DNA from 2 places in the Streptomyces sp. NPDC002306 genome. Region 2 is predicted to be linked to the other one. Evidence: riboswitches for the same ligand, from Rfam matches in the RefSeq annotation. Region 2 holds a riboswitch; the other holds the start of a gene.
The links. A riboswitch is a leader RNA that binds a small molecule or an ion and turns the genes downstream of it on or off. The one in region 2 is predicted to bind glycine.
Positions count from the first base shown of each region.

Region 1: linked by a shared signal. The riboswitch ahead of gcvP (aminomethyl-transferring glycine dehydrogenase) and the one ahead of gcvT (glycine cleavage system aminomethyltransferase GcvT) in region 2 are both predicted to bind glycine.

Region 1 covers NZ_JBSFCK010000057.1:9,687-20,330, reverse strand. The annotation lists gene ACWCQK_RS38800 (NAD-dependent formate dehydrogenase) at 1-916, opposite strand, end outside; gene ACWCQK_RS38795 (LysR family transcriptional regulator) at 1,021-1,965, opposite strand; gene ACWCQK_RS38790 (hypothetical protein) at 2,054-2,527, opposite strand; gene modA (molybdate ABC transporter substrate-binding protein) at 2,743-3,564, shown strand; gene ACWCQK_RS38780 (ABC transporter permease) at 3,561-4,418, shown strand; gene ACWCQK_RS38775 (ABC transporter ATP-binding protein) at 4,504-5,595, shown strand; gene gcvP (aminomethyl-transferring glycine dehydrogenase) at 5,708-8,593, opposite strand; glycine riboswitch at 8,776-8,874, opposite strand; gene ACWCQK_RS38765 (PRC-barrel domain-containing protein) at 8,989-9,360, shown strand; gene ACWCQK_RS38760 (DNA polymerase IV) at 9,958-10,644, opposite strand, start outside.
Region 2 covers NZ_JBSFCK010000013.1:4,572-15,215, forward strand. The annotation lists gene glyA (serine hydroxymethyltransferase) at 1-1,202, opposite strand, end outside; gene gcvH (glycine cleavage system protein GcvH) at 1,217-1,594, opposite strand; gene gcvT (glycine cleavage system aminomethyltransferase GcvT) at 1,704-2,822, opposite strand; glycine riboswitch at 2,894-3,001, opposite strand; glycine riboswitch at 3,002-3,104, opposite strand; gene ACWCQK_RS24475 (AAA family ATPase) at 3,277-3,948, shown strand; gene ACWCQK_RS24480 (enhanced serine sensitivity protein SseB) at 4,303-5,106, shown strand; gene ACWCQK_RS24485 (enhanced serine sensitivity protein SseB C-terminal domain-containing protein) at 5,241-6,041, shown strand; gene ACWCQK_RS24490 (hypothetical protein) at 6,359-6,700, opposite strand; gene ACWCQK_RS24495 (ABC transporter permease) at 7,145-8,143, shown strand; gene ACWCQK_RS24500 (ABC transporter substrate-binding protein) at 8,205-9,947, shown strand; gene ACWCQK_RS24505 (ABC transporter permease) at 10,020-10,644, shown strand, end outside.

The sequences.
Region 1 (10,644 bases), on a different contig from region 2:
AGCCCGCCAGCCGACCGCCGCGCAGCGCCCGTTCGACGGCGTCCCGGTCCACGATCAGCGCCCGCGCGGTGTTGACGAGGTAGGCGCCGCGCTTCATCGAGCCGAGCAGCTTGTCGCCGAACAGCCCCTCCGTCTCCGGGTGGAGGGGCGCGTTGACCGTCACCACGTCACAGTGCGGCAGCATGTCCTCGGTGCTCTCGTGGAAGGTCAGCCCCAGCTCCGCCTCCACCGCCCGGGGCAGCCGGTGCCGGTCGGTGTAGTGCAGCCGCACGTCGAACGGCGCGAGCCGGCGCAGCACCGCGAGGCCGATCCGCCCGGCCGCCACCGTGCCGACGTGCATGCCCTCCAGGTCGTACGAACGGGCCACGCAGTCCGCGATGTTCCAGCCGCCGTCGCGCACGACCTGGTGGGACGGCAGGTAGTTGCGGACGAGGGACAGCGTCATCATCACCACGTGCTCGGCGACGCTGATGCTGTTGCAGTACGTCACCTCGGCGACCGTCACCCCATGGGTGATCGCCGCGTCGAGGTCGACGTGGTCGGAGCCGATGCCCGCGGTGATCGCCAGCTTGAGGTTCCTGGCGGCGGCCATGCGCTCGGCGGTCAGGTAGGCCGGCCAGAACGGCTGTGAGATCACCACGTCGGCGTCCACGAGCTCCCGGTCGAAGACCGAACCGTCGCCGTCCTTGTCGGAGGTGACGACGAGGGTGTGGCCGGCGGCCTCCAGGAAGCCGCGCAGGCCGAGTTCACCGGAGACGCTGCCGAGGAGGTGGCCCGGGGTGAAGTCGACCGCCTCGGGGGTCGGGGTGGTCTGGCCGCCCGGGTAGTGGCCGATCGTGGGCAGATCGTCACGGGCGTACGAGGTCGGGTATCCGTCGGTGGGGTCGTCGTACAGGACACAGAGCACCTTGGCCATGTCGCGGCTCCTCAACTCCGTCTCGGGAAGGTGCACTTCACGATCCTCGGGGTGATTCGCCCAGGTCAAAACGAATGTCGCTATGCCGAGATAGCCCGCTTCTATCAACCGCCGCGTCCAACGGGCCCGCCCAGGTAGCTGTGCAGCAGTTCGTCCAGCGCGTCCCGGACCCCGGCTTCCCGAGCCACCGCCACCAGCGCGTCCGCCAGGACCGACCGGGGTTCGCCACGGGCGACGACCAGCCCGACCCGCGGTCCGTGCGCGGGCCCCACCAGCGGCACCACCCGCATTCCGTCCGGCACACCGAACATGTGCAGCCACGCGTGCGATATCACGCTGGACCAACGGCCGCCGGGCAGGTGCGCGTACAGTCCGGCGACGCTGTCCGACTCGATCGCCGGCGCGGCCACCGCCCCGTCGGCGGCGAAGCACTCGTCGATGATCCGCCGGTTGCGCATGCGTGGATCGAGCAGACACAGCGGCATCGCGGCGGCCTGCGACCAGCGGGCGGTGCGGGCCTCGCCCAACGCGCCGCCGACAGGCGTGAGCAGCACGTACCGCTCCTCGTAGAGCGGCAGCCGGCGCATTTTGCGCAGCGTGTCGTCCTCCAGGTACGTCATCGCCGCGTCCAGCTCGAACTCGCCGAGCCCGTGCGTGATGTCGGCCGAGGACAGCGACTGGAGAGCGACCCGGGCCCGTGGGTGGCGGTCGCAGAACGGCGTGGTGAGCAGGGAGGCGACGGGCAGCGCGGTGGGCACGACCCCCAGGCGCAGCGTGCCGGTCAGTCCGCCGCGCAGCACCGACAGTTCCTGGTGCAGGGCGTCGCGCTCGGCAAGGATGCGGTGCGCCCAGGCCAGGACGAGCTCCCCCTCCGGGGTCAGTCCCTCGTACCGCCGCCCGCGCCGCACCACCGGCACGCCCAGTTCGTGTTCCAGACGGCGGATCGCCGCGGACAGTGAGGGCTGCGAGACATGACAGGCGGCGGCCGCCCGCGCGAAGTGGCGCTCGCGCGCGAGGGCGACGAGGTACTCCAGCTGACGCAGCAGCATGCCCGGCCTCCGTGCCTTCGCTCTTACGGCGAGACGGTGTCCGCGTCGGCCTCAAACTCGAACTCGGCCTCGAACTCGGCGGGCGCGGTCACCGCCCGTCCCACCGGTCGCCGCCGCCGCGTCGGCCGTCGTAGGACCCGTCGACCCGGATCGCGCCGATGCCGCTGATGTGCCGGGCCCCGCAGCGGTCCTGGGGCAGCACGAGCTGGGGTCCGGCCTGGTCGAGGGCGGCGTCGTCGATGCTCACCGCGAGCAGCACGGGGGCATCGGCGAAGTCGGGGTCGATCTCCGCCCAGGACAGCAGGGCGCGGTGTCCGTCCGCGCCGGTGACGGCGATCAGGAAGCGCAGCCGGTCCTTGCGCCGGACCGGGTCGAAACCCGGTCCCGCGTCGGACAGCACGTCGTACAGGAGCGGTCCGCTGAACCAGTGGGGCTGCGGGCCGCTGGTGGCGCAGTCGAAGGTGACCCGCACCCGGTGCTGGCGCCAGCCGAACAGGTCCGGCACGGTCAGCCGGACCGGGCGGGCGAGGTCGCCGGTCAGGGAGAGCTCCGCGAGCTTCACGTGCCACCACCTCCCGGATGACGGTACCCGGACGGTGGCCCCGTACAAACGCACATGCGCACGCCAACCCTGGATCATCGCAGATCATGCGATGCAACAGGAGACTTACACCTCGCAAGTGCGGCAGTATCATCGCCGAAGCCGAACGGTCCGTCAGGGGCCGTGACGGGGCCCGGCCGGCCCTGACGTGAAGCCGTAGAGGGAGTAGACCCGTGATGACCCGTCCCGCACGCCGGACCCGCCGCACCCTGCAGATGGCCGGGGCGGGCGCCGCCGCGCTGCTGGCGCTCAGCGCCTGCTCGTCCTCGGACCCGTCCGCCGCGTCGGACGCCTCGGCGTCGGCGTCCTCCTCCCCGAAGCTCTCCGGCACGGTGACCGTGTTCGCCGCGGCCTCGCTGAAGGAGAGCTTCACGACCCTGGGCGAGAAGTTCGAGAAGGAGCACCCGGGGACGAAGGTCACCTTCAACTTCGGTGGCAGTGACACGCTCGCCGCGAGCATCACCGGCGGCGCCCCGGCCGACGTGTTCGCCGCCGCCAGCCCCAAGACCATGAAGATCGTGACGGACGCGGGGGACGCCTCCGGCACCCCCGCCACCTTCGTGCGCAACCAGCTGGAGATCGCCACTCTGCCGGGCAACCCCGACAAGATCGCCTCCCTGAAGGACCTCACCAAGTCCGGCCTGAAGGTCGTACTGTGCGACAAGACCGTGCCGTGCGGTGCCGCCGCCCAGAAGGCCCTGGAGGCCGCCGCCCTCGAACTCACCCCGGTCTCCTACGAACAGGACGTCAAGAGTGCCCTGACGAAGGTCGAGCTGAAGGAGGCCGACGCCGCGGTCGTCTACCAGACCGATGTGCACGCGGCGGGTGACAAGGTGGAGGGTGTGGAGTTCCCCGAGTCCGCCGGCGCCATCAACGACTACCCGATCGTCCTCCTCAAGGACGCCCCCAACGCCGAGGCCGCCAAGGCGTTCGTGGCGCTGGTGCGGTCCGCGGAGGGCGGGCAGGTGCTGACCGGGGCCGGGTTCCTCAAGCCGTGACCCCGACCGACAAGGCCGACGCCGCGGGCGACACCCTTGAAGGGGGTCCGCGGCGCGGCCGCGTCCGCGCGGGCACCCGGGGCGTCCCGCTCCCCCTGCTGGTGCCCGCCCTGGTGGGACTCGCGTTCCTGCTGCTCCCCCTGCTCGCCCTGCTCGTACGGGCGCCCTGGAGCAGCATGCCCGAGCAGCTGACCAGCACGGAGGTCTGGCAGGCGCTCCAGCTGTCCCTGGTCTGCGCCACGGCGGCGACCGCGGTGAGCCTGGTCATCGGCGTCCCCCTGGCCTGGGTGCTGGCCCGTACGGACTTCCCCGGCCGGGGTTTCCTGCGTGCCCTGGTGACCCTGCCGCTCGTGCTGCCGCCGGTGGTCGGCGGTGTGGCGCTGCTGCTCGCCCTCGGCCGCAACGGGGTCGTGGGGAAGTGGCTGGACGCCTGGTTCGGGATCACCCTGCCGTTCACCTCGGCGGGCGTCGTCATCGCGGAGACGTTCGTGGCGATGCCGTTCCTCGTCATCAGCGTCGAGGGCACCCTGCGGGCCGCCGACCCCCGCTACGAGGAGGCGGCCGCCACCCTGGGCGCCTCCCGCTTCACCGCGTTCCGCCGGGTCACGCTGCCGCTGATCGCCCCGGGCATCGCGGCGGGCGCCGTGCTCGCCTGGGCCCGCGCGCTCGGCGAGTTCGGCGCGACGATCACCTTCGCGGGCAACTTCCCGGGCCGCACCCAGACCATGCCCCTCGCCGTCTACCTCGCGCTGCAGAGCGATCCCGAGGCGGCGATCGCCCTCAGCCTGGTGCTGCTGGCCGTGTCGATCGCGGTACTGGCGGGACTGCGGGACCGTTGGATGACCGCGTCATGACACCACCCCAGGCCGCCGGGCCATGGCGCCCGGCCCACCACGAACAGCTCTGTTCCTGTCCCCCAGCACGTCGGACGATTCCTTCATGACCGATCCCGGCGCCACCAAGGCCGCCCCCGCCGCCGCGGGCGCTCACGACCAGGGCCTCGACGCCCGTCTCGTCGTGGACCGCGGCGTCTTCCGCCTCGACATCGCCCTGACCGCGGCTCCGGGTGACGTCGTCGCCCTGCTCGGCCCGAACGGCGCCGGCAAGACCACGGCCCTGCGGGTCCTCGCCGGACTCGTCCCGCTCACCGACGGTCATCTACGACTCGACGGCGTCCCGCTGGACCGGACGCCTCCCGAGTCCCGCCCGGTCGGCGTGGTCTTCCAGGACTATCTGCTCTTCCCGCACCTGACGGCGCTGGACAACGTGGCGTTCGGTCCGCGCTGCCAAGGCGCCTCCAAGGCGGAAGCCCGTGCGCGGGCCGCCGAGTGGCTGGACCGGATGGGCCTGGCCGACCACACCGGCGCCAGACCGCGCCGGCTGTCGGGCGGTCAGGCCCAGCGGGTCGCCCTGGCCCGCGCCCTGGCCACCAGCCCGCGACTACTGCTCCTCGACGAACCCCTCGCCGCCCTCGACGCCCGCACCCGGCTGGAGGTACGGGCTCAACTCCGCCGTCATCTGGCCGAGTTCGAGGCGGTCGCCGTGCTGGTGACCCATGACCCGCTGGACGCCATGGTGCTGGCCGACCGCCTGGTCGTCGTCGAGCACGGGCGCGTCGTCCAGGAGGGCACCCCGTCCGACATCGCCCGCCATCCGCGTACGGACTACATCGCGCAACTGGTCGGTCTGAACCTGTACAGAGGGCAGGCCGACGGGCACACGGTCCGCCTCGAGGCCGGCCCCGCCCTCACCACCACCGAACTCCTGTCGGGCCCGGTCTTCGTGGCCTTCCCGCCGAGCGCGGTCACCCTCCACGGCAGCCGCCCCACCGGCTCCAGCGCCCGTAACCTGTGGCGTTGCGAGGTAGCGGGTCTGGAGACCCACGGCGACCAGATCCGTGCCGACCTCACCGGCGAGCTCCCGCTCGCCGCGGCCCTGACCACGGTGGCCGCGGCCGAACTCGACCTGCGCCCCGGCGCACCGGTCTGGGCGACGGTGAAGGCGACCCAGACCCACGCCTACCCGGCCTGAGCGGCCCGGCGGCGACCCGCACAAGGACGCGGAAGCCCCACGCCCCGGCCATCACGAACGCGCGAGGCGCCGCACCGGCCTTCCGGTGCGGCGCCTCGGCGCGGGTCGGGCGTCAGTCCTCGTACGCGTCCAGCGGCGGGCACGAGCAGACCAGGTTCCGGTCACCGAAGGCCTGGTCGATACGGCGCACCGGCGGCCAGTACTTGTCGGCGGCCGAGACTCCGGCCGGGAAGACGGCCTCCTCGCGGCTGTAGGCGTGCTTCCACTCCCCGCCGAGCGCGGCCGCGGTGTGCGGCGCGTTGCACAGCGGGTTGTCGTCGGCCGGCCAGTGGTCCGCGCCGACCTTCTCGATCTCCGTACGGATGGCGATCATCGCCTCACAGAACCGGTCAAGCTCGATCAGGTCCTCGGACTCGGTCGGCTCGATCATCAGCGTCCCGGCCACCGGGAACGACATCGTCGGCGCGTGGAAGCCGTAGTCGATGAGCCGCTTGGCGACGTCGTCGACGCTCACGCCGGTCGCCTTGGTGAGGGGGCGCAGGTCGATGATGCACTCGTGGGCGACCAGACCGCCCGGGCCCGTGTACAGCACGGGGAAGTGCGGTTCGAGCCGCTTGGCGATGTAGTTGGCGGAGAGCACCGCCACCTGCGTGGCCCGCTTGAGTCCTTCGCCGCCCATGAGGCGGACGTAGGCCCACGAGATGGGCAGGATGCCGGCGGAACCCCACGGAGCCGCCGAGATCGGGCCGACCCCGGTCTCGGGACCGGCCGCGGGCTGCATCGGGTGGTTCGGCAGGTACGGCGCCAGGTGCGACCGTACGGCCACCGGACCGACGCCGGGGCCGCCGCCGCCGTGCGGGATGCAGAACGTCTTGTGCAGGTTCAGGTGCGAGACGTCACCGCCGAAGTGGCCCGGCTTGGCGAGGCCGACGAGGGCGTTGAGGTTGGCCCCGTCGACGTAGACCTGACCGCCCGCCTCGTGCACCTGCGCGCAGATGTCGGCGACGTGCTCCTCGAAGACGCCGTGCGTGGACGGGTACGTGATCATCAGCACCGACAGCTCGTCGCGGTGCTTCTCGATCTTCGCGCGCAGGTCCTCGACGTCGATCTCGCCGTCGCCCGCCGTCTTCACCACGACGACCTTCATGCCGGCCATCACGGCGCTGGCGGCGTTGGTGCCGTGCGCGGAGGAGGGGATCAGGCAGACGGTCCGCTGGTCGTTCCCGTTGGCCCGGTGGTACCCGCGCACGGCGAGCAGACCGGCCAGCTCACCCTGCGAACCGGCGTTGGGCTGGAGGGAGACCTTGTCGTAGCCGGTGACCTCGGCGAGCCGCTCCTCCAGCTCACGGATGAGCGTCAGGTAGCCCTGCGCCTGCTCGGCGGGCGCGAAGGGGTGCAGCTGGCCGAACTCGGGCCAGGTGACCGGCTCCATCTCGGTGGTCGCGTTGAGCTTCATCGTGCAGGAGCCCAGCGGGATCATGCCGCGGTCGAGCGCGTAGTCGCGGTCGGACAGCCGGCGCAGGTAGCGCAGCATCGCGGTCTCGGAGCGGTGCTGGTGGAAGACCGGGTGGGTCAGGTACGCGTCGGTGCGCAGCAGCGCGGCCGGCAGGGTGTCCTCGGCGGTCTCGTCCAGCGCCTCGATGTCGCCCTCGACGCCGAAGGCCGTCCACACGGCGGCGATCTGCGCGCGCGTGGTGGTCTCGTCGCAGGCGAGGGAGACGTGGTCGGCGTCGACGAGGTGCAGGTTCACGCCGTGCTCGCGCGCGGCGGCCACCGTCGCGGCGGCCCGGCCCGGCACCCGCGCGGTGAGCGTGTCGAAGTAGGCGCCGTGCACGATCTCGACCCCGCCGGCGGTCAGACCCGCGGCGAGGAGCGTGGCGTAGCGGTGGGTGCGCCGGGCGACGGCCTTCAGGCCCTCGGGCCCGTGGTAGACGGCGTACATACCGGCCATCACGGCGAGCAGCACCTGCGCGGTGCAGATGTTGCTGGTCGCCTTCTCGCGGCGGATGTGCTGCTCACGGGTCTGGAGGGCGAGGCGGTAGGCCCGGTTCCCGTCGGCGTCGACGGAGACGCCCACGAGCCGTCCGGGCAGGCTGCGCGCGAACTTCTCGCGCACGGCCATGTAGCCGGCGTGCGGTCCGCCGAAGCCCATCGGCACACCGAAGCGCTGGGTGGTACCGACCGCGATGTCCGCGCCGAGCTCGCCCGGCGAGGTCAGCAGCGTCAGCGCGAGCAGGTCGGCGGCGACGGTGACGAGCGCGCCCAGCTCGTGCGCCTGGTCGACGAGCGGCTTGATGTCGCGCACCGCTCCGGAGGCGCCGGGGTACTGGACGAGCACGCCGTTGATCTCGCGCTCGGCGATCTCGGCCGGGATGCCGTCGCTGAGGTCGGCGACGACGACCTCCACACCGGTCGGCTCGGCGCGGGTCTGGATCACGGCGATGGTCTGCGGCAGCGCGTCCGCGTCGACCAGGAACAGACCCTTCTTGTTCTTGCCCATGCGCAGGGACAGCGCCATCGCCTCGGCGGCGGCCGTGCCCTCGTCGAGCAGCGAGGCCCCGGACGTCGGCAGGCCGGTGAGCTCGGCGACCATGGTCTGGAAGTTCAGCAGCGCCTCGAGCCGGCCCTGCGAGATCTCCGGCTGGTAGGGCGTGTACGCCGTGTACCAGGCCGGGTTCTCCATGACGTTGCGCAGGATGACCGGCGGCGTGAAGGTGCCGTAGTAGCCGAGGCCGATCATCGAACCGAGGACCTCGTTGCGGTCCGCGAGGGAGCGCAGCTCCGCCAGCACCTCGGCCTCGGTGCGGGCACCCGGCAGGTCGAGCGCGTCGGCGTTCTTGATCACATCCGGTACCGCGGCTGCCGTGAGTTCGTCCAACGAGCCGTACCCGACCTGCGCGAGCATCTTGGCCCGCGCCTCCTGGTCGGGCCCGATGTGGCGCTGCTCGAACGGGATTCCCTGTTCGAGCTCGGAGAGCGGAATGCGGTGGGCGGTCATTGCGGAGGCCTCCTGGTCTGACGCGACCTGCGAGGGGTACCTAGGCGCAGGTACCCGGACGGCCTCCCCCTCTGTCATCTCAACCTGAGAGTTTCACCGGATCACCCGGGACGGGGATACCGGCTTTCACCGTCGGTGAGAGCTGGGCGTCCGTCGACACCCGCTCTGCTTTCCAGAGTGACCTCGTCCGTGCGGTACGTGGGCCTGAGAGATTCCGGGGAGGAGTTGCTCCTTCGGCGCCTCCGATGATGTTGCTCGGAGGACTCTCCCGCACGGGGTCGGCAGCCGTTTGCCAGCGTACCAGCGCGGTCAACAAGGGCTCCTTCGAGTGGCCACCTTCCTGAATGTGCTCTTTTGTAGTGCTTACGAATGAGTTGCGACCTGGAGGAGGGCCCGTGCAGACCGATATCGATCCGCGCAACCTGATCGGCCGCAAGGCGTTCGACCGCAACGGGACCAAGATCGGCACCATTGACGAGGTCTACCTCGACGACGCCACCGGCGTGCCGGAATGGGCCGCCATACGTACCGGCCTGTTCTCGAGAGACGCCTTCGTCCCGCTGGAGCCCAGCGAACTGGTCGAGGGCGCCCTGCGCATCCCCTTCGAGCGAGCGCTGATCAAGGACGCCCCGGACTTCGGCGTCGGACGCCACCTCTCGCCCGAGCAGGAGCTCCAGCTCTACCACCACTACGGCCTCGACATCGCCGCTCCTCCCCCGATCCCGGACCACGACTTCGGCAAGCTGGCCGGCACGGACGAGGCCTGACCCCCCACCGCCCGCCCGTCCGCACTCCCCTCCACCCCCGACCCCACCGCTGCCCCACCGCTGCCCCACCGTCCCGCCCTCTCCTTGCCCGGCCGCCACCCGACCACCCGGCTGCCGGGCCGACGCACGACGTGGGCAAGGTCACGGCGGAACCTGGCATCCGCCCGCGCAGCCCCGCCCCGCGACGCGCGCCGGGACCCCTTCCGGCCCAACCTCGCCGGACGGACGGACAGACGGACCGACCGCACCGGCGAAACCGCGTCGGCCCCCGCACCCAGCCGGCTTCGAGCGGACCGCGCCCCCGGTCGGCGCCCATGACGTTCGCGCCGAGGACGGTGACCTCCACCTCGGCGCGGTCCCGGGGATCGCCGGGGGTGCGGCCGTGGCGCAGCGCGTTGTCCAGCAGGTTCGTCGCAGACCTCCTCGACCAGCTGGTCCAGGTCCAGCCGCAGCGGCACGGTTGCGAAGGTGTCGGGTGCCGCCCGCAGTCGGCCGCGCGCGAGGACGTTGCCGACGACGTCGGCCAGCCGGTCGGTGGCCCGGATACGGGGCAGATGGGAGGCGTGGACCGCGGGGCCCGCGTCCGCGCCCCCGTCGTCACTCCCCCGCCTGCCCCCGCCCCCTCCCCTGTCCCGATCCTGCCGACCGCTCGGCCGCGACACCGCCGCCGTCCGAGTCCGTATCCGAGTCTGTGTCTATGTCCGCGGTCGCGCTCGCGTTGGCGTCCATGCCCGATCGCGCGTCCAAGGTCACGACCATCGCCTCGGTCACGGCCGCGACAGCGCCCTCCTCGTCCGGTCTTCGCCGCACCAGCGGCAGCGGATCCGCCGGTTCCAGGTCCGGGTCGTCGATCCGGAAGGTCCGTACCCGCCCGGGTACCGATTCGGGCGTCTCGAACCGGACGGTGACCCGGCCGAGGCCGCTGCCCTGTACCCATCCATGTCCGTGCTCGGCGTGCCGCACGTCATGCCCCGCCCGCCAGCGCCGCTCGACCGGCTCCGGCGTCTCCGGCAGGGCCTCCTCCGCCGCCTTCTCCTCCGGTGCGTGCCGCGCCAGCTCCCCGGCCGCCTGGGCGAACAGATCCTCCTGCGTGTAGTCCGCGAGCCCGGACACACCCACCCCCAGCAGCCGCACCCCACCCGTCGTGTCCACCGAGTCCAGCAGCCGGGCCGCCGCCTCCCGCACCACCGCCGGATCGTCCGTGGGCCCGCGCAGCGTCTCCGACCGGGTCAGCGTCGAGAAGTCGTAGCGGCGCACCTTCAGCACGATGGTCCGCCCCGACAG
Region 2 (10,644 bases):
AGCGACTCGACGTCGTACGACGGCTTGAGCGCCTGCGCGATCACGTCCGCGACCTCGGCGAAGTCCTCGGCCGTGAAGCCGCGGGTGGCCAGGGCGGGCGTGCCGATCCGCAGGCCCGACGTCACCATCGGGGGGCGCGGGTCGTTCGGGACGGCGTTGCGGTTGACCGTGATGCCGACCTCGTGGAGGCGGTCCTCGGCCTGCTGGCCGTCCAGCTCGGAGGCGCGCAGGTCGACCAGGATCAGGTGCACGTCCGTGCCGCCCGACAGCACGTTCACCCCGGCCTCGCGGGCGTCCGGCGCGGTCAGCCGCTCGGCGAGGATCCGCGCGCCGTCCACCGTACGGCGCTGGCGCTCCTTGAAGTCCTCACCGGCGGCGATCTTGAAGGAGACCGCCTTGGCTGCGATCACGTGCTCCAGGGGGCCGCCCTGGAAGCCCGGGAAGACCGAGGAGTTCAGCTTCTTCGCGAACTCCTTCTTCGCCAGGATGATGCCGCCGCGGGGACCGCCCAGCGTCTTGTGGGTCGTGGAGGTGACCACGTCCGCGTGCTCCACCGGGTTCGGGTGGAGGCCCGCCGCGACCAGACCCGCGAAGTGCGCCATGTCGACCCACAGGTACGCCTCGACCTCGTCGGCGATCCGGCGGAACTCCGCGAAGTCCAGCTGACGCGGGTACGCCGACCAGCCCGCGATGATCACCTTGGGGCGGTGCTCCTTGGCGAGCCGCTCCACCTCGGCCATGTCGACCAGGCCGGAGTCGTCCACGTGGTAGGCGACCACGTCGAACTGCTTGCCCGAGAAGTTCAGCCGCATCCCGTGGGTCAGGTGGCCGCCGTGCGCCAGGTCCAGGCCGAGGATCGTGTCGCCGGGCTGGGCCAGCGCGAACAGCGCGGCCTGGTTGGCGGAGGCGCCCGAGTGGGGCTGCACGTTGGCGTACTCGGCGCCGAACAGCTCCTTGACCCGGTCGATGGCGATCTGCTCGGCGACGTCGACGTGCTCGCAGCCGCCGTAGTAGCGGCGGCCCGGGTAGCCCTCGGCGTACTTGTTGGTCAGGACCGAGCCCTGCGCCTCCATGACCGCGACCGGCGCGAAGTTCTCGGAGGCGATCATCTCCAGGGTGGACTGCTGGCGGTGCAGCTCGGCGTCGACGGCGGCGGCGACGTCCGGGTCGAGCTCGTGCAGGGGGGTGTTCAGAAGCGACATGGGTGGGTGACTCCTCAGCCGGCGGAAAAGGCGGTGTACTCGTCGGCGGAGAGCAGGTCGGCCGGCTCGTCCGTCACGCGCACCTTGAACAGCCAGCCGCCCTCGAAGGGGGCCGAGTTCACCAGCGACGGGTCGTTCACCACGTCCTCGTTGACCTCGGTGATCTCGCCGTCGACGGGGGAGTACAGGTCGCTGACCGACTTGGTCGACTCCAGCTCGCCGCAGGTCTCGCCCGCGGTCACCGTGTCACCGACCTCCGGGAGCTGGACGAACACGACATCGCCGAGCGCGTTGGCCGCGTGCTCCGTGATGCCGACCGTCGAGACGCCGTCCTCGGCGCCCGACAGCCACTCGTGCTCCTTGCTGTAGCGCAGCTGCTGGGGGTTGCTCATGGCCTGAATTCTCCTGTACGCGGGGGAGTGCTGGTGGATGGGGGATGGTCGCGACCGCTGGTGAGCGGCGGAAAGGTGCGCGGCGTCACGCGAGGACCGCGCTCAGTGTCTACTTCTGGCGCTTGTAGAACGGGAGCGCCACGACCTCGTACGGCTCGTGGGTACCTCGGATGTCCACGCCGACGCCCGTGGTGCCCGGCGCCGCGTGCGCCGCGTCGACGTACGCCATGGCGATCGGCTTGCCCAGCGTGGGCGAGGGGGCACCGGAGGTGACCTCGCCGATCACCTCACCGCCGGCCACGACGGCGTACCCGGCGCGCGGGACCCGGCGGCCCTCGGCGACCAGGCCGACCAGGACGCGCGGGGGGTTCGCCTCCGCGCGGGAAGCGGCCTCGGTCAGCGCGTCCCGGCCCACGAAGTCACCCTCCTTCTCGAACTTCACGACCCGCCCGAGCCCGGCGTCGAAGGGCGTCAGGGAGGTGGTCAGCTCGTGCCCGTACAGCGGCATGCCCGCCTCCAGGCGCAGCGTGTCCCGGCAGGACAGACCGCACGCGATCAGTCCGACGGGCGCGCCGGCCTCGGTGAGCGCCTGCCACACCTGCTCCGCGTCGGCCGGGGCCACGAACAGCTCGAAGCCGTCCTCACCGGTGTAGCCGGTGCGCGCGATGAGGGCGGGGACGCCCGCGACGGTGCCGGGCAGGCCCGCGTAGTACTTCAGGCCGTCCAGGTCGGCGTCGGTGAGGGACTTCAGGATGCCGGGGGACTCGGGGCCCTGGACGGCGATCAGGGCGTAGGCGTCGCGGTCGTCGCGGACCTCGGCGTCGAAGCCGGCGGACCGCTCCACGAGCGCGTCGAGCACGGTCTGCGCGTTGGAGGCGTTGGCGACGACCATGTACTCCGTCTCGCCCAGCCGGTAGACGATCAGGTCGTCGAGGATGCCGCCGTCCGCCTGGCAGATCATGGTGTAGCGGGCGCGGCCGACGCCGACGGAGCCGATGTTGCCGACCAGGGCGTGGTTCAGCAGGGCCGCGGCCTGCGCTCCGGTGACCGTGATCTCGCCCATGTGGGACAGGTCGAAGAGACCGGCCCTGGTGCGCACCGCGTTGTGCTCGTCCCGCTCGGAGCCGTAGCGCAGGGGCATGTCCCAGCCGGCGAAGTCGGTCATCGTCGCTCCGAGCGAGCGGTGCACGGCATCCAGCGCGGTGTGACGGAGTGGGGTACTGCTCATCGGACGGTCGTCTCCCAGGGCGATGGGGTCCCCTGCGCGGCGGAACCGGGCACGGGGGAGGGCGAGGTCGTTCCTCCCCATCTGTCATCGGAACCTGAGAGGTTCGTCGTGACCACGCGTGGTCAGGACTTGCACCTTGGGTGGAGCCGCTGTCGCAGCGGCCCGCTTTTCAGATGTGCCTCGCCCGCGCGGTAACTGGGGCCTGAGAGATTCAAGGGAGGGACTTGCTCCTTCGGCGCCCCGGCGCAGCAGTGCTGCTGGGGACTCTCCCGCGCGGATTCAAGCGGCCGGTATGCAGTTGGCGCGGACATCATCGCACGCCGCGTCCGCCGAGGGGCAGGCCGCATCTGTAACCGGCTTGTGGCGCTACGCGCACGAAAACACCGGACATCACGCATTACCGTCTCTTTACGCTTGGCGGGGAAAGGACTTACCTGACCCCAGGGGGAGGACGATGACGGTGAACAGGATCACGGCGTACGCCACTACGGCCGCCGCACTGCCCAAGCAGCCCGCGGCCGCGGCCGCTGAGGTGCGCGCGCCACTGCCCGCGCCGGTCGTCCGCGACCTGCGCGAGCGCTCCGGGCACAGCCCGCACGGCCTGGTCTTCGGCCCGCGCGACCTGGTCGTGATCACCGGCCTGCCCGGCAGCGGCAAGTCCACGCTGATGCGGCGCGCGGCCCGGGGCATCCGCGTCGACTCCCAGGACACCCGCGACCGCTGGGACGCCCGCGCGCCCCGTTTCCTGCCGTACGCCGTCTACCGCCCGCTCGTCCGCCTGGCCCACTACGCCGGACTGCGCCGCGCCGTGCGCACCGGCCGGGGTGTCGTGGTGCACGACTGCGGCACCCAGGCCTGGGTGCGTGACTGGCTGGCCCGCGAGGCCCGCCGCCGGGGCGGCACCCTGCATCTGCTGCTGCTCGACGTCACCCCGGGCGCGGCGCTGGAGGGCCAGCGCGACCGGGGCCGCGGCGTCTCGCGGTACGCCTTCCTGCGCCACCGCCGCGCCGCCGCCCGTCTGCTGCGCGCCGTCGAGAAGGGTGAGCTGCCCCCGGGCTGCGGCTCGGCGGTCCTGCTGGACCGTGAGGCGGCGGACGTACTGGGCCGGATCGACTTCGCGTCCTGAGGGGGGCGATGGCGCGGACGGGCGGAGGGGTGCGTGCGCGGGCGGGCCGACGTTCGGACGGGCACTCGTTCAAGCCGCCCGACGTTTCGATGGTCGAATCCCCAACAGGGGCGATGAATTGACGGTGGAATAGACGGACGGGTCGATGAATGGGCAATCAGATGCCGGATGTATCGACGAATCGACGGGTCAGGGGTCGGTCCGGGCGAGCGCCAGGCGGCGTGGTCCGCGGGCATGGCGTGACGGAGCGGCCTCCGGGGACCGTCGCGTATCGGTCTGCGGGACGATTGCGCGGGGGCCCGCACCGGTTAGCCTTTTGAGCCACAGCAGCGGTTCCCAGCAGGCGGTAGAGAGATGGACTTCCCGGCGGATCTTCCCGCGGACTTTTCCGCGGGCTTCCCCGCACAGACGCACCCCCATCCGCACGGCGGATGGCCCGGCAACGAGCTGGAGGAGGTGCTTTCCGCGGCCCTCGGCGTGCCGTCGGCCGGCGGACGGATCGTCGAGGTGCTCGGCCGCAGCTTCGTCTGGGTGCCGCTGCCCAACGGCGGAGGCCCGCACAGCGGCCCGCTCGACCTGCCCACCCTGGAGATCGAAGGCCAGGTGTACGTGCCGGTCTTCAGCTCCGAGCAACAGTTCCGGCAGGTCGTCGGCCCGCACATGCCGTACACCGTCGCGCCGGCGGTGGAGTTCGCCCGCGGCCTGCCGCCGCAGGTCGGCATCGCGGTGAACCCGGACGGCGTGGTGGGCATCCCGCTGCCGCCGACCGCGGTGGCGGAGCTGTGCCGCGGCGGACGCACCCCGCTGGACGGCTTCGCCAGCGGCGGCCGGGTGCGGCTGTTCGAACCGGACTGGCAGGACGACCCGGTGGACTTCCTCGCCGCGGCCTCGGCCGAGTTCGCCGACACCGGCGTCGTGCTCACCGCCCGCCGCTGCCTGGCCGCCATCGAGACCGGGGACCCCGTCCTGTTCGTCGGCGTCGAACTGGCCCAGTGGGAGGGCGACCTGCGCGTCCTGCCGATGGACGCGCTCGGCCGGGCGCTCGCCGGGGTCGCCGTGCGATGGCCGGTGAACCTCGTCCTGCTGGACGTGGTGGAGGACCCGGTGACCGCCTGGATGCGGGAGCGGGTCCGCCCGTTCTACCAGCGGGGTCACTGACCGCCCGCCCGACCGCGGGCCGACCGTTTCCGCCGACGCGGAACAACCCCCGAACTCCTGGGCGGCTGTTGTCGGCTGAGACGCCTAAGGTGGTTTCATATCCAAGGCGACGTTTCTCGAAGGGGCGGTACAGGGTGAGCGCGAGCGGCACTGCCGCGACCGGGCAGGTCGAGCACATGCTGCGCCAGGTCACGCCCGGGCGCTACGACGCCTACGAGGCGCTCCTGCGTGCGCTCGCGACCCCGTCCTCCGGCCAGGTCTGGATGCTGCTGTGGCACGGCCAGGCCGGTTCCCCGGACGCCCAGTACGGGAACATGCAAGTCGACGAGTTCGGCTACGCCCCCTGCGTGACCTCCGCCCAGGAGCTCTCGGCCAGCGGCTGGAACCGTTCCTACGAGGTGGTGGACGGCCTCGACGTGGCCCGCACCCTCTACCCCGACCACTTCGGCCTCTGGCTGAATCCGCACGCCCCCGGCGGCGGGCTCGGCATCCCCTGGCTCGACCTGCGCCGGATCGCCACCGGCCTGGAGCGCCAGCCGGCCGGCCCGCTGCGGCTGTCCGAACCGGGGATCGAGATCCCCCAGTTCTACGCCCTGCTCGCGCAGAACGCCCATCGCACCCCGGCGATCCGCACGCTGCGCCGCGCCTGGGTGCACCCCGCGCTCGGGGCGCCGTACCTCGTCATCGGCCTCGACGTCTACGACACCTCACCGTCCGCCGTCGACTCCGTACGCGGGATGATGCAGCAGTCCATCGGCGCGGTGCCGGACGGGCTGCCCGTGTCCACGGTGGCGATGTCGGACGAGCACGACCCGGTCGTGATGTGGATGCGCGCCAACGGCCGCCCGTTCTACGACCGCGAGGCCCACGCGGCGGCCCCGCCGGCCCAGGCTCCCGCAGGCGGCTACGGCTACCCGGGCTCCCGCCCCTACTGACCGCCCCCACCACGGCGCCGAGCAACACCGTTGCTCCTGCTACCGCTTGCGCATTCCCCAGTTCCTTTTCTCCTTTTATGTTTTCTTCGGTCCGTTCGGGCAGTGGGTGGTCCATTCCATTGCTCGAACGGTGATTCCCTCAGGGATTGTGCGGCGACAGCCGGCCGGGCGTCGCGGCTCGGGCGTGCGGTCGTTCGTGCTCTTGGTCCGGCCATTCCGCCGAGCGCCGTACCGAGGTGATCGCCGTCAGGGTGCCCATGGTCTTCACGGCGCACTGCCGGCAGTCGCCGCTCCCTCGACCTGCCCGATCCCCCAGCTCAGGCCGCGGCCGGGGTCGAGGTGGCCGGGATGACGGCGAAGCCGCCGGCCGCGAGAACCGTGCTCGTCGCGACCGAACAGAGCGCCCGCTTCATTGCCTTGTTCATTTGTTCCCCGTTTCGCCGGTCGGCGCTTCCGATGGAGTTCCTGAGTCGGCGATGGAAAAGCCGGTCATGCCATTCGGGCCCGGCGAACACTTCTCGAGGAATGACGGTTCGCCCTCTCAGGGGATCCTTGAATTCACATGCGTGAAGAGTTGTGAAGATCGCCGCAAACTGGTCGATTACCCCGTTTGCTGGGGGCGTTGAAAGGGCGCGCGAGGGTGAATCGGGCATGGTCACGATCCGATGTGACGCCTGCCACACCTGATGCGCAGAGTTGCGACTGGGACAAGTCGCCCACCGTGGGTCGGTATTGGGGCACGGAGGCCCGACGCTGGGGAGATCGAGTGAGCATCTGGTGACGGGGGGTGTAAAACCAGTGATCCCCGGAGGGCGAAGTGTGGTGTCCGGATAACGGAACGCTCAGAAGGGCATCACGGTTGCGCATACATTCTCTGTCAGGCCTGGCGTGTGATCGCGACCGCGTTGAACACTCGCCTTCTCAGACGCGAGGCCGTCGTTCCCGTGAACGGGTACCCATCGGTGCCAATCCGGGATCGACCGGACAGCTGAGCCGTACTCTTCGGCGCAGGCCGCGCAGCAGGCAGCAGCAGGTAAGTGAACCAAGTCGCGCACAGCGGCGGATGAAAGCCGGTCACCACCGGCGAGAGGGGTCGGGTCACCGTGACCGCACCGATCGAGACCACTGGATCGGCAACCGAGGCGCAGCCGGAGGCTGTGCTCATCGGTGTCGAGAAGGGGCGGATCGAGGGCCGTTCCCTGGGACAGATCGCCTGGTCCCGCTTCAAGAAGGACAAGGTCGCCGTCGTCGGCGGGGTCATCGTGATCCTGCTGATCGTGATCGCGGTCCTCTCGCGGCCCATCCAGGCCCTCCTCGGCCTGGACCCGAACGCCTTCCACCAGGAACTGATCGACCCGAACACCTCGCTGCCCAAGGGTGACTGGGGTGGCATGAGCTGGGACCACCCGCTCGGCGTGGAGCCGAAGTTCGGCCGCGACATCGCCACCCGCATCCTCGAGGGCTCCTGGGTCTCGCTGGTCGTCGCCTTCGGCGCCACGATCCTCTCCAACACGATCGGCGCGGTCCTCGGCGTCGTGGCCGGCTACTACGGCGGCCGGGTCGACACGATCATCAGCCGGCTGATGGACACGTTCCTCGCCTTCCCGCTGCTGCTGTTCGCGATCGCCATCTCGGCCACGCTCCAGGGCGGCGCCTTCGGTCTGGAAGGCCTGCCGCTCCACATCAGCGTGCTGATCTTCGTCATCGGCTTCTTCAACTGGCCGTACCTGGGCCGCATCGTCCGGGGCCAGACGCTCGCCCTGCGCGAGCGCGAGTTCGTGGACGCCTCCCGGGGGATGGGGGCCAAGGGGCCGTACATCCTCTTCCGGGAGCTGCTGCCCAACCTGGTCGGACCGATCATCGTCTACTCGACGCTGCTGATCCCGACCAACATCCTCTTCGAGGCGAGCCTGAGCTTCCTCGGCGTCGGCATCCAGCCCCCGCAGGCTTCGTGGGGCGGAATGCTGAACCAGGCGGTGGACTACTACCAGGTCGATCCGGAGTACATGATCGTGCCCGGTCTCGCCATCTTCGTGACCGTCCTTGCGTTCAACCTGCTCGGTGACGGTCTCCGTGACGCCCTCGACCCGCGCAGCCGCTGACACGCAGCAGCAGCGGCGAGTGCCCGACAGATTTACGACTATGAAGGGGAAGCAGACCATCATGCGAAGGTCAGCGCTGGCCGCGGTTGCGGCCATCAGCGGAGCGAGCCTGCTGATTGCAGGCTGCAGCAAGGCCGATGACACGAAGGACGGCAACAACACGAAGGCCGCTGGGGCGAACGCAGCGACCAAGGATGTTGTCAACGCCTCCACGAAGAAGGGGGGCACGGTCACTTACGAGTACTCCGATGTCCCGGACTCCTTCGACCCCGGCAACACGTACTACGCGTTCATGTACAACCTCAGCCGCCTCTACGCGCGTCCGCTGATGACCTTCAAGCCCGCCGCGGGCGACAAGGGCAACGAGCTGGTCCCGGACCTCGCCGCGAGCGCGGGTGTGCCCAGCGACGGCGGTAAGACCTGGACGTACAAGCTGCGTACGGGTCTGAAGTACCAGGACGGCGCCGCCATCACGTCCAAGGACGTGAAGTACGCGGTCGAGCGTTCCAACTTCGCCCGTGACGTACTGTCCCTCGGCCCGAACTACTTCCAGCAGTTCCTCGCGGGCGGCGACAAGTACACGGGTCCGTACAAGGACAAGAAGGGTCTGTCGTCCATCGAGACGCCGGACGACAGCACGATCGTCTTCCACCTGAAGACGGCGTTCCAGGAGTTCGACTACCTCGTCGCCTCGCCCCAGACGGCCCCCGTGCCCGAGGCGAAGGACAAGGGCATCGACTACGTCAAGAGCATCGTGTCCTCGGGCTCGTACCAGTTCGAGAGCTACTCCGAGGGCAAGCAGGCCGTCCTCGTGCGTAACAAGAACTGGGACGCGAGCACCGACCCGCTGCGCAAGCAGTACCCGGACAAGATCGTGGTCAACCTGAAGGTCAGCGCGGAGACCATCGACCAGGACGTCCAGGCGGGCACCGCCATCGACCTCGGTGGCACCGGTGTCCAGGCCGCGACCCAGGCGCAGGTCGTCAGCAACGCGGACAAGAAGGCCAACACCGACAACACCTACGGTGGCCGTCTCGTCTACATGGCGATCAACACCAAGGTGAAGCCGTTCGACAACGTCGCGTGCCGCAAGGCCGTACAGTTCGCGCTCGACAAGGTCTCGGTGCAGACCGCCGAGGGCGGCCCGATCCGCGGTGACATCGCCTCCACGGTGCTGCCCCCGGACATCCCGGGCTACGCCAAGGCGAACGTCTACGCCACCGATGGTGACAAGGGCGACGCGGCCAAGGCCAAGGAGCAGCTGAAGGCCTGCGGCAAGGCGTCGATCGACACCAACATCACCGCGCGCAGCGACCGTCCGCAGGAGATCGACGCGGCCACCGCGATCATCGCCTCGCTCAAGAAGGCCGGCATCAACGCCACCCTCAAGCAGTACCCGTCGGGCAAGTACTTCACCGACTACGCGGGTGTCCCGAAGTTCACCGAGAAGGAGAACGTCGGCCTCATCATGATGCAGTGGGGTGCCGACTGGCCGTCCGGCTACGGCTTCCTCCAGCAGATTCTGAACGGCAAGGCGATCAGCCAGTCCGGTAACACGAACCTGTCGCAGTACGACAACAAGGACGTCAACGCGCTGCTGGAGAAGGCGATCGGCACGCAGGACAAGGCCGAGCGCGACAGCCTGTACACGGAGATCGACAAGAAGACCATGGACGACGCGGTGATCGTGCCGCTCACCTACTTCAAGGTCCTCCTGTACCGTCCCGCGACCTTCACCAACCTGGTCTCGACGGCGGCTTTCAGCGGTCAGTACGACTACCTCAACATCGGCTCGACCAAGTAGTAGCCCCGGAAGGCAGGTGAAGGCATTGGTGCCCGCGGGCCGAGAGGCCCGCGGGCACCAGCGCCGATCCCCGTGATCTCGTACATCCTCCGTCGGACGGTCGCAGCAGTGATCCTGCTGCTCGTCGTCTCCGCGGTCACCTTCGCCATTTTCTTCTTGCTGCCTCGGCTCGCCGGCCAGTCCGCCGACCAGCTGGCGCAGCAGTACATCGGCAAGAGCCCGTCGAAGGCAGACATCGCCGCGGTCAAGCAGAACCTCGGTCTGGACCAGCCCCTTTACGTCCAGTACTGGCACTTCATCAAGGGGATCGTGGGCGGTGCCACCTACAACCTGGGCCCCACCACGGCGCACTGCAACGCGCCGTGCTTCGGCTACTCCTTCAAGACGCACGTCGAGGTCTGGCCGCAGCTCACGTCCCGCCTTCCGGTGACGCTCTCGCTGGCCAGTGGTGCCGCGGTGCTGTGGCTGGTGTCCGGCGTGGCGGCCGGTGTCGTCTCGGCGCTGAAGCCGCGGTCGTTCTTCGACCGCACCTTCATGGGTATCGCGCTCGCCGGTGTCTCCCTGCCCATGTTCTTCACGGGCAACCTGGCGCTGCTGCTCTTCACCTACCAGTGGCCGATCTTCGGCCGCACCTACGTCCCGCTCACCGAGAACCCCGCGCAGTGGGCCAACACGCTCTTCCCGGCGTGGTGTTCTC